Regions from separate parts of the Microbacterium sp. SW12 genome, predicted to be linked through region 1. Evidence: predicted binding sites of a transcription regulator. Region 1 holds the regulator's gene; the other holds the start of a gene.
The links. Region 1 encodes HspR, which represses chaperone genes until heat shock. Its sites were predicted from a motif close to AAGTTGAGTCNNNNNGACTCAACTT; they were not measured.
Positions count from the first base shown of each region.

Region 1 (5,152 bases):
GAACGGGCGAGGAATTCCGGGGATCCAGGCGGGAAGGCGGATCACGAGCACGCCGAACACGACAGCCATGCCCGAGGCGAACGCGGTGTGGATGAAGAAGAACTCGTTGACCGGAAAGACCCCGACAAAGGCGAGGAAGACCCCGACCAGGATGAGGCACAGCCGCACCCACCGGATGCCGTGAGCGTGCGAGGTCGGGATGCCACGGGTCGCGTACCGCGCAAGTGTCGTGACGATGAAGCCCGCCACGATGAGCGTGAGGTTGAACGTCATCGCCGACAGGTCGTTCGTCATTCCCAGCGCGGAAAGGTTGTCTCTCCACCAGTACGGGTCGCTGGCCGTCAGCATCGCCGCCAGCACTCCCTCGATGAGGAACACCGCGAGAATCAGGGCGAGCAGCGACAGATCCATATGCGTGGCCGAGTAGAAGACCAGGTACGCGGTCACCGAGGCCGCGGCACCCGACAGGGCGAGCAGCGGCAGCGCATACACTTCCGCGCCGATGAAGGCGTCCTCAAGAATCACCGCGAGCAGCGTCCACGACAGCAGCGCGATGATGCCGTGGGCGAAGGCAAGCGCCCCGGCATCCAGATAGTCGAGCACCCCGAGGCGGCGAGCGCCGGACTGGCGGGCGTGGAGCACATAGCGGCCGGCCGCGAAGGCGAGGATGCCCGCGACCCCCGAGACGATCGCGGAGAACTGGCCCACCGAACCGGGGCCGGATATCGGCGCGCTCTGAAACCGGAAGACGGCCAACGCAACCAGCGCGACAACGACGAACGCGACGGCTCCGACGCCTAGACTGAGCGACTCGAGAGCTCGCTCGTGGTCGGACCCGGAATCCTCGGCGACGACGATGCGGTGAGCGCGGCGCGTGTCGGCCTGCGCCGCGGGCGTCTCAGGTGATGGTGTCGCTGTCACGGCATGAGAGTAGCGCAGCGACCGCACCGCGACTCAGTCGTCGCCGGCCGGGGTGTCGGATGCCGGTGGCAGCGCGTGGCGCGGGCGCCACAGCACGATCTCCGTGGCGCGACGGACGCGGCGTCCACGTCGGAGGGTGATGACCGATCCGCTCGATCCCGCCGCGAACACCCGAGCGCCCGGCCTACTGGCGAGCTCCGCTTCGACGCGCGCCTCGAGGTCGCGCACCCGGGTGTGCAGCTCGCGCACGCGGTTCTCCAACTCGATGATGCGCGCGATCCCCGGCAGGCTCATTCCCTCACCCGAGAGCCGGGCGATCTCTCGCAGCTGCTCGACGTGGCGCAGCGAGTACCGGCGCGAACCGCCCTGTGTACGCGCCGGAACGACGAGACCGAGGCGGTCGTACTGCCGGAGGGTCTGCGGATGCATGCCGGTGAGTTCGGCCGCTGTCGCGATCGCCAGGATCGGGGCCTCGTCGTCGATCTCGTGTTCAGCCATCCGTGTGTCCTCGATGGGGGTCAGGTTGCCGCGCGGGCCAGCAGTTCGGCGCGCGGGTTCTCTTTCGGTTCGGCCTCGCGGTACTTCTCGAGCGCTTCCCGTGCGGCGCCGTCGACGTGGGTGGGGACGGCGATCTGGACCTCGGCGAGCAGGTCACCGGTGCCCTTCCGGGTCTGCACGCCACGTCCCTTCACGCGCAGTACGCGCCCCGACGGCGTGCCGGGGGCAACGCGCAGCTTCACGGGGTCGCCGCCGAGGGTGGGGACCTCGATAGTCGCGCCGAACACGGCCTCGGTGTACTTCACGGGAACGACCACGCGGAGGTTCAGCCCTTCTCGGGTGAAGACCGGGTGCGGCCGCACCGTCACCTGCACGACGATATCGCCGCTCTCACCGCCATCAGGCGAGGGCCGACCACGACCGCGCAGCCTGATCTTCTGCCCGTCGGCGACACCCGCAGGGATCTTCACCTTGAACGGCTGACCGTCTTCGGACTGCAGGGTGATGGTCTCACCCTTGGTCGCGGTCACGAAGTCGATCGTCGCGCGGGCGGTGACGTCGGCGCCACGGGTGGGCCCGCCGTAGCCGCGGAAACCGCCGGATGCCTGCCCGAACCGTCCCGAGCCGAACGAGCTGCCACCGCCCTGCCCGAACATCGAGAAGATGTCATCGAAGTCAGCGCTCTCGTAGCTGTAGCCCCCGCGGCTCTGACCGAACCGGCTGAAGACGTCCTCGAATCCGCCCGCGCCCTGACCGCCCGCCGTGAAGCGTGCGCCCGATCCCATCGCGCGGATCTGGTCGTACTCCTCGCGCTGCTCGGGGTCGGAGAGCACGGCGTACGCCTCGCTGATCTCCTTGAACCGTGCTTCGGCCTTCGCATCGCCGGCGTTGGAGTCGGGGTGGTACTGGCGGGCGAGCTTCCGGTACGTCTTCTTCAGGTCTGCCGCGGACACCTCCTTCGAGACGCCGAGGACCTTGTAGAAGTCCTTGTCGAACCAGTCTTGACTGGCCATCGATTGTCCTCCGTGCTACTCAGCGGGCACCGCGACGACGACCTTCGCGGGGCGAAGCTCGATCGATCCGAGCCGATAGCCGACTTCCACGACCTCCAAGATCGTGGTCTCGGTAGCCCCGGGAGTGGGCTGCTGGAAGATCGCCTCGTGCTGCTGCGGATCGAAGACCTCGCCGGCTTCGCCGTACGAGGTGACACCGAGCCGCTCGGCGACCGAGCGGATCTTCTCTGCGATCGCTGCGAAGGGAGAGCCCTCTTCGAGGTCGCCGTGTTTCTCGGCCCGGTCGAGGTCGTCGAGCACGGGGATGAAGCCCTTCGCGACAGCCCCTTTCGCGCGTTCGATCTCGATCTCCCGCTGCTCCTCCGTGCGGCGGCGGTAGTTGGCGTACTCCGCCTGAAGGCGCTTGAGGTCGGTCAACAGCGCCGACTCGAGGTCGGCGAGCACGACATCCTCGGCCGCAGCGGCGTCAGCCGACTGCGCAGCCCCGAGAATGGCGTCCACCGTGAGGTCATCCTGCCCGGCACCGGCGGCGCCGGAGGAGGTGTCCTCCGACGCTGCCGCGTCACCGTTGTCAGCGCTCGCGCTGTCAGGGGCGCCGTCAGGTCCGACTCCGGAGTCCTTCTCCGAAGGTGTGGGCTCTTCGTCGTCCTTGCGTGCCATGATCTCTTCCGTTTACTTCTTGTCGTCTTCGTCTTCGACGACCTCGGCGTCGATGACGTCCTCGTCGGGGTTGGGGACCTCACCCGAGCCGGGCTCGCTCGCCGCGGGGTCGGGGTTCTCGCCGGCGGCCTGCCCTGCCTGGTAGATGGCTTCACCGAGCTGCGACTGGCTCTGGTTCAGCTTGTCGAACGCAGCCTTCACCGCGTCGTCATCCTCGCCGGCAAGAGCGGTCTTGAGGGCGTCGACATCAGCCTGCACCGAGGTCTTGACCTCGTCGGGCAGCTTGTCTTCGTTGTCCTTGATCAGCTTCTCGATCGAGTACGACAGGGTCTCGGCCTGGTTTCGGGTCTCAGCCGACTCGCGACGCTTCTTGTCTTCAGCGGCGTGTTCCTCGGCCTCGCGCACCATGCGCTCGATGTCTTCCTTGGGCAGCGACGATCCACCGGTGATCGTCATCGACTGCTCCTTGCCGGTGCCCTTGTCCTTGGCGGACACGTGCACGATGCCGTTCGCGTCGATGTCGAAGGTCACCTCGACCTGCGGGATGCCGCGAGGGGCCGGCGCGATGCCGGTGAGTTCGAAGGTTCCCAGCGGCTTGTTGTCGCGGGTGAACTCGCGCTCACCCTGGAAGACCTGGATCGCGACGGACGGCTGGTTGTCGTCGGCGGTCGTGAAGGTCTCGCTGCGCTTGGTCGGGATGGCGGTGTTGCGCTCGATGAGCTTGGTCATGATGCCGCCCTTGGTCTCGATACCGAGGCTCAGCGGGGTGACGTCGATGAGCAGAACGTCCTTGCGCTCACCCTTGAGGACACCGGCCTGAAGCGCCGCACCGACGGCGACGACCTCATCAGGGTTGACTCCCTTGTTGGGCTCCTTGCCGCCGGTCTCCTTCTTGACCAGGTCGCTCACCGCGGGCATGCGGGTCGACCCACCGACGAGCACGACGTGGTCGATGTCGCTGACCTTGATGCCGGCTTCGCGGATGACGTCCTCGAACGGCTTCTTCGTGCGGTCCAGCAGGTCCTTCGTGAGGTCCTCGAACTTCGCGCGCGTGATCGTCTCGGACAGCGACACCGGGCCGTTCTCCGTCAGCGACAGGTAGGGAAGGTTCACGCTCGTGGATGCCGAGCTCGAGAGCTCCTTCTTCGCCTGCTCCGCGGCCTCCTTGAGGCGCTGCAGGGCGATCTTGTCACCCGAGACGTCCACACCGGTGGTGTCCTTGAACTGCTTGATCAGGTAGTCGACGATCCGCTGGTCCCAGTCGTCACCGCCGAGGCGGTTGTCACCGGCGGTCGAACGCACCTGGATCGTCGAGAAGTCGTCATCCTTGCCCACCTCCAGCAGGGAGACGTCGAAGGTTCCACCACCGAGGTCGAAGACGAGGATGAGTTCGTCTTCCTTACCGCGGTCCAGGCCGTAGGCGAGGGCGGCGGCGGTGGGCTCGTTGATGATGCGCAGGACGTTCAGGCCCGCGATCTCGCCGGCTTCTTTGGTCGCCTGACGCTCGGCGTCGTTGAAGTACGCGGGGACGGTGATGACGGCATCGGTCACCGAGTCACCGAGGTACTGCTCGGCGTCGTGCTTGAGCTTGGCCAGGATGCGCGCCGAGATCTCCTGCGGCGTGTACTTCTTGCCGTCGACGTCGAAGGTCCAGTCGGTTCCCATGTGGCGCTTGACCGACGAAACCGTACGGTCGACGTTGGTGACGGCCTGACGCTTGGCGGTCTCGCCGACGAGCACCTCGCCGTCTTTCGTGAAGGCGACCACCGACGGGGTGGTGCGGAAGCCCTCGGCGTTGGCGATGACCTTGGGCTCGCCGCCCTCGAGGACGCTGACGACGGAGTTGGTGGTTCCGAGGTCGATTCCCACTGCACGTGGCATCTGATTCTCCTTGTTTTGCGTGGAAGCGATGTTCCGGTTGAAAGTCGACTCGCGGCTCCTTGCACGGTTGAGGCACGAGGTTGAGTCGCGATGACTCAAGCGTAGCCACCCACCCTCTCGGTGTCAACTGGAGTTGAGTCCACTCGTATCAATTTTGTGCGGGCGATAATGATCGCGTG
Region 1 covers NZ_AP024335.1:2,769,361-2,774,512, forward strand. Annotated here, with positions in the region: gene MICSW_RS13970 (DUF998 domain-containing protein) at 1-921, opposite strand, end outside; gene MICSW_RS13975 (heat shock protein transcriptional repressor HspR) at 955-1,419, opposite strand; gene MICSW_RS13980 (DnaJ C-terminal domain-containing protein) at 1,440-2,432, opposite strand; gene MICSW_RS13985 (nucleotide exchange factor GrpE) at 2,448-3,092, opposite strand; gene dnaK (molecular chaperone DnaK) at 3,105-4,973, opposite strand; gene MICSW_RS13995 (GNAT family N-acetyltransferase) at 5,150-5,152, shown strand, end outside.

Region 2 (5,152 bases), 210 kb from region 1:
CAGGACTCCGCCCCCGTGAGTGCGGATGCGAGTTCTGCCGGCACATGCAGCGTCGCCGAGACCGACCCGAAGGGCTGGGCCCAGTCGACACCATTGACGTTCCAGTAGAGCTCGTCCACCCCGGTGTCGTCGAAGAAGCGGGCGACGTTCTCGAGCGTGTAGGTGAAGACGTAGGTCTGCGCGCCATGCACGTAGTCGTCGGCGCGCGAGGTCATGACGTAGACCCCGTCCTCGCTCTCGACCTCGGCGGGCCGCGGGGCTCCCTCGGCGTCGGTGATCGACACGAGCTGAGGGTGCAGCGGGGCACCAAGGTACGAGTCGGGCAGGATGCGGCGCATCCCGCGGTTCTGGTCGTACTCCGGGAAGACCGCGACGAATGTCTCGACGACGGTCATCGTGCTGGTTCCATCGTCCGCACGGCCCAGGGTGTAGTCGGCAGCCATGCTCTCGAAGACGAAGTCGTTGACGTCTGTCGACACAGCGGCAGCCTCGTCGCCGAACGACACGCTCACCGAACACGCGACCAGGGCGACGAGAGCAAGGGCGGCGGCCGCGGCGGCGCCGACGGCCCGCCGCGTCAGGATCCGAGCTGACATGTGATCAGCCTACGGGCGCCGGCATGGTCGTACTCTGGTGTGCATGACGGACCGGCGACTGGCGATCGACGCCTGGGAGAGTCTGTTCCGCGCGCAACACGAAGTGCTCGCCGAGATCAGTGGCGACTTCATCGTCGGCGAACTGACGCAGGGCGAGTACGACGTCCTGCTCACCGTCACCCGCGCGCCGGGGATGTCGGCGCGCCTGCGCGATGTGACATCCAACATGCTGATCAGCCAGCCGAGTGTCTCGCGCCTGGTCGACAGGATGGTCGCCTCGGGGTTGCTGACCAAGTGCTCGGATCCGGACGACGGCCGCGGCGCGGTGGTCACCGCGACCGATCGGGGTGCCGGTCTCTTTCGCAAGGTCGCCTCAGCTCACGGCAGGTCCATCGCCGAACGGATGTCAACCCTGAGCGACACCGAACTCGAACAGCTCCGCACGCTCACCTCGAAGCTCCGCGGCCCCCGCGCGTCAGACTGCTGAAGCCTGCATCCGGGCCGAACGCAGGACGAGACCCGGAGTCTCGACTCTCTTCTAGACCTCGGCGCCAGTTCATCCTGCAAACGGCGCGGCAGGCGATCCCGGGCGTGATCCGCTACCAACGGTTGTGGACGTGTTCTGCCCACCCCTCGACACCGTCGAACGGGATGACTTCGCCGCCAGCCGTCGTGAAAGCCCCTGACCACACGCCGAAGCACTGATCCGTCGCCGCCGCAATGATGCCGAGGTTCGTTCGCGCGACACGGTCATAGAACGGGACGAATCGGGCGTCAAGACCGCCGCCGCGCACTGACCACGGACGCAGGAAGTCTGCCTGGTCGTACTCCCAGGTCAGGTCCTCGTGAATCTTGTGCATCCGTCCATCAATGAAAAACGCGTTCTCGGTGGCGCCGGTGCCGTCGGTCCACTTTCCGCCGACCTGGATCCCGATCACGCTGCCCTGGTAGCGGCCCGATCCCGCGCCCCAGTTCCAGGTGATGTCGTACGGCCATCGCCCGCGACCGTGGTCCAGCACCGCCCACGACTCGCCAGCCGGCAGGTCGTACACCGTGCCGTCGACCGTCACCGTGCCACGTGCGGGACGCGCGACATCCTTGACCGTGTATTGGAAGCGCCGCTTAGTCCAGGGCACGACGACGGCCAGACTTTCGTGCCCCGCAGGCTTCTCGGCGAGAACATCGACGGATGCGCGTGGGACCTCGACTCGCATCCGAACGCCGTCTGGCTCCTCCGTGACCTCGATCCGAAGATCCTTGGCCCGGGCAGAAGCGGGACCCTGACCCAGCGTTGGCGGCAGGCTGACCCCGCGAGCGGGAAGCACGGTGGCCGCGCGATGAACAGCCTCGCGGGTGTCGCGATTGAAGATCCACACCTCGTGCACCGCGGCGTAGTCGATGGCTGACACGGTGAGACCCACGATGTATCGCGGCGTCATGATGTTCCAGTACTCCCAGCGCTTATTGCGCCCCCAGAACCGGCGCGGCCCAATCCCGCCGGTCCGGATCAGTGGGGAGCGCGCCCAGCCGAGAGCCGCGGGGTTCAGGCGACCGTCGGGAAGGGTGAGCTCGACCGGAGCCGTGATCTCACTGCGAGAGTCTTGTTTGGGGAAACGAGTCGTCGTCGACACGCGCTCCAGCCTAGATGCGGGACTATTCATCCTCGCGCCCGAGCGAGCACGCAGAAGCCCCCGGTCCGTTCTCGGGCCGGGGGCTTCTGGAGAGCAGGTCAGGCGCTGGCGCCGGCCTCCTGGATCTCACTGTGGGACTCGTCGACCGTGATCGTCGAGGGCGCGTCGGTCGCGATGTCAATCTTGCGCGGCTTGGCCTTGGGGCTCACCGGAATCGTGACCGTCAGCACGCCGTGCGCGTAGCTGGCGGCGATGCCTTCGGTGTCGATCCCCTGACCGAGGCTCAGCTGACGCAGGAAGCTGCCGGCCTCACGCTCGCGCGTGATCCACTTGACGCCTTCCTGCGACGTCAGTGTGCGCTCGGCGCGGATCGTCAGCAGCTGACCGTCGACATCCACGTCGACCGAGCCCGGGTCGATGCCCGGAAGGTCGGCCGAGAGGACGTAGTGGTCGCCGTCACGGTAGAGGTCCATCGGCATCTGGCGCGGTCCGCGCCGGTTGCCGTCGAAGAGTGCGTTCGCGAATCGCTCCATCTCGCGGAGCGGGTCATAGTTTGCCATCTCGTCTCCTTCATGAGCGGGGCCGGATGCGGCATCCGACCGAGTTCTAGAAGTTGAGTCACCTCGACTCAACTGATCTCAGATTAGCACTCTCACCATTCGAGTGCCAGATATCCGAGCGCACGAGAGGCTCGCTCTCGGCGAACACGAAGAACGTCTCAGCGGAAGGCCGGGATGCCCGTGATCGCCTGGCCAAGCACGAGCGTGTGCATCTCGACGGTGCCCTCATATGTCAGCACTGATTCGAGGTTCGCGGCGTGACGGATGACGGGGTACTCGAGGGAGATTCCGTTTGCGCCGAGGATCGTGCGGGCGGTGCGGCAGATCTCCAGCGCCTCCCGTACATTGTTGAGCTTGCCCAGGCTCACCTGCTGCGGTGTGAGCTCGCCGGCATCCTTGCGGCGACCAAGGTGAAGCGCGAGCAGCAGCCCCTTTTCGTACTCGACCACGCTGTCGACGAGCTTCTGCTGCGTGAGCTGGAACGCCGCGATCGGCTTGCCGAACTGCGTCCGTTCCGCGGCGTAGGTCAGGGCGGCGGTCAGTGCCGATCGCGCTGCACCCAGCGCGCCCCAGGCGATACCGTATCGCGCCTCGTTCAGACAGCTGAGCGGACCCCGAAGTCCCTGGACCTCCGGGAGCACGGCATCCGCGGGCAGGCGCACCGCATCCAGCACCAGTTCGGAAGTCACGGATGCGCGCAGCGACAGCTTGTGCTGGATCTGCGGCGCTGAGAACCCCGCGGAGTCAGTCGGAACCAGAAACCCCCGGATGCCACCCTCGGTCTGCGCCCAAACGACAGCGACATCCGCGACCGACCCATTCGTGATCCACATCTTGCGACCCTCGAGCACCCAATCGTCACCATCGCGTCGGGCTCGCGTTCGCATGCTCGCGGGGTCGGACCCGGCATCCGGTTCGGTCAGACCGAAGCATCCGACGATCTCCCCCGCCGCCATCCCGGGCAGCCACTGATTCTTCTGCTCTTCGCTCCCCCACCGCCAGATCGCGTACATCGCGAGCGACCCCTGCACCGAGACGAGCGAACGGATGCCAGAGTCCGCAGCCTCGAGCTCGAGGCATGCCAGGCCGTACTCGGTGGCCGACATAGCCGCGCACCCGTATCCCTCGAGGTGCATGCCGAGCACCCCGAGCTGACCGAGGTCTTTCGCGAGGCCCCGCAGATCATCGATCTCGCCCCGCTCGAACCAGTCACCGACGTGCGGAATCACGCGCCGCTCGACGAAGGCGCGGACCGCATCACGCGTGGCGCGCTCGTCGTCGCTGAGCAGCGCGTCGATGTCGGCGACGTCGATCACGTCATCACTGGATGCCACGGGCTTCTCCTTGGGGCAGGTCACTCGCGCGACCGGTCGGATCGGGGCCGGCAAGCCACCGGCGGATCTCGTCACCGTGCTCATCGAGCCGCGGCGGGCGTTCGTACCCGCGGATCGGTGTCCGCGTGAACCGCAACGGAGATCGAATCTGGTCGGTACCGCCTTCGACCGGCACCCGAGGCTCAAGGCCGAGCCGCTCTGCCAGAGCGAAGCCGTCGGCGACGCTGCCGATCGTGCCGGCCGGCACCCCGGCATCCATCAGCCGCGTCGTCCACGATGCCGCGGCGTCGGCTTGCAGGCGCGCCTCGAGTGCTGCCGCCAGTTCATCCCGGTGGGCAACGCGCTGCGCGTTGGTGACGAAGCGCGGATCGGTCGCCAGGTCGGGGGCTCCCACAACCTCGCACAGCCGCGCGAACTGCCGGTCGTTTCCTACGGCGAGCGCGAGAACGCCGTCGCCGGTGTCGAGAGCTTCGTAGGGCGCGATCGACGGATGCCGATTACCGAGCGAGCGCGGAGAGTGGCCCGTCGCGAGGAACCCCGAGGCCTGGTTCACCAGCGCCGCGAGCAGGCTCGAGAGAAGAGCGACCTCGACGTGCTGCCCGAGCCCGCTCCGGGAACGCTCGTGCAGGGCAGCGAGGATGGCGACCGTGGCATCCTTAGCCGTCAGCACATCGACGATCGCAACGCCGACCTTGGATGGGGATCCGGGCGGCCCGGTGATGTCCATGAGACCGCCCACCGCTTGCACGAGAAAGTCGTAGCCAGCCGCGTGGGCGCCGGCCTTGCTACCGAACCCCGTGATCGACGCATAGACGATGGCGGGATTGCGCGCACGCGCACTCTCGTAGTCGAGCCCGAACCGCTCGAGGGTGCCGGGCAAGAAATTCTCGACGACGACGTCTGCGCGTGAGACCAGTCGGCACGCCAGGTCGAGATCCGCGGGGTCGCCGAAGTCGAGCGCGATGGAGCGCTTCCCGCGGTTGGCCGACTCGAAGTAGGAGGAGGAGTTAGCGGTCCACGGCGGGCCCCAC
Region 2 covers NZ_AP024335.1:2,554,514-2,559,665, forward strand. Annotated here, with positions in the region: gene MICSW_RS12920 (DUF2207 domain-containing protein) at 1-596, opposite strand, end outside; gene MICSW_RS12925 (MarR family winged helix-turn-helix transcriptional regulator) at 640-1,083, shown strand; gene MICSW_RS12930 (DUF2804 domain-containing protein) at 1,196-2,227, opposite strand; gene MICSW_RS12935 (Hsp20/alpha crystallin family protein) at 2,326-2,787, opposite strand; gene MICSW_RS12940 (acyl-CoA dehydrogenase family protein) at 2,946-4,121, opposite strand; gene MICSW_RS12945 (CaiB/BaiF CoA transferase family protein) at 4,108-5,152, opposite strand, start outside.
Region 2: MICSW_RS12935 (Hsp20/alpha crystallin family protein) is a predicted target of HspR. The motif match lies at 2,838-2,862, and genes of this name have one in related genera.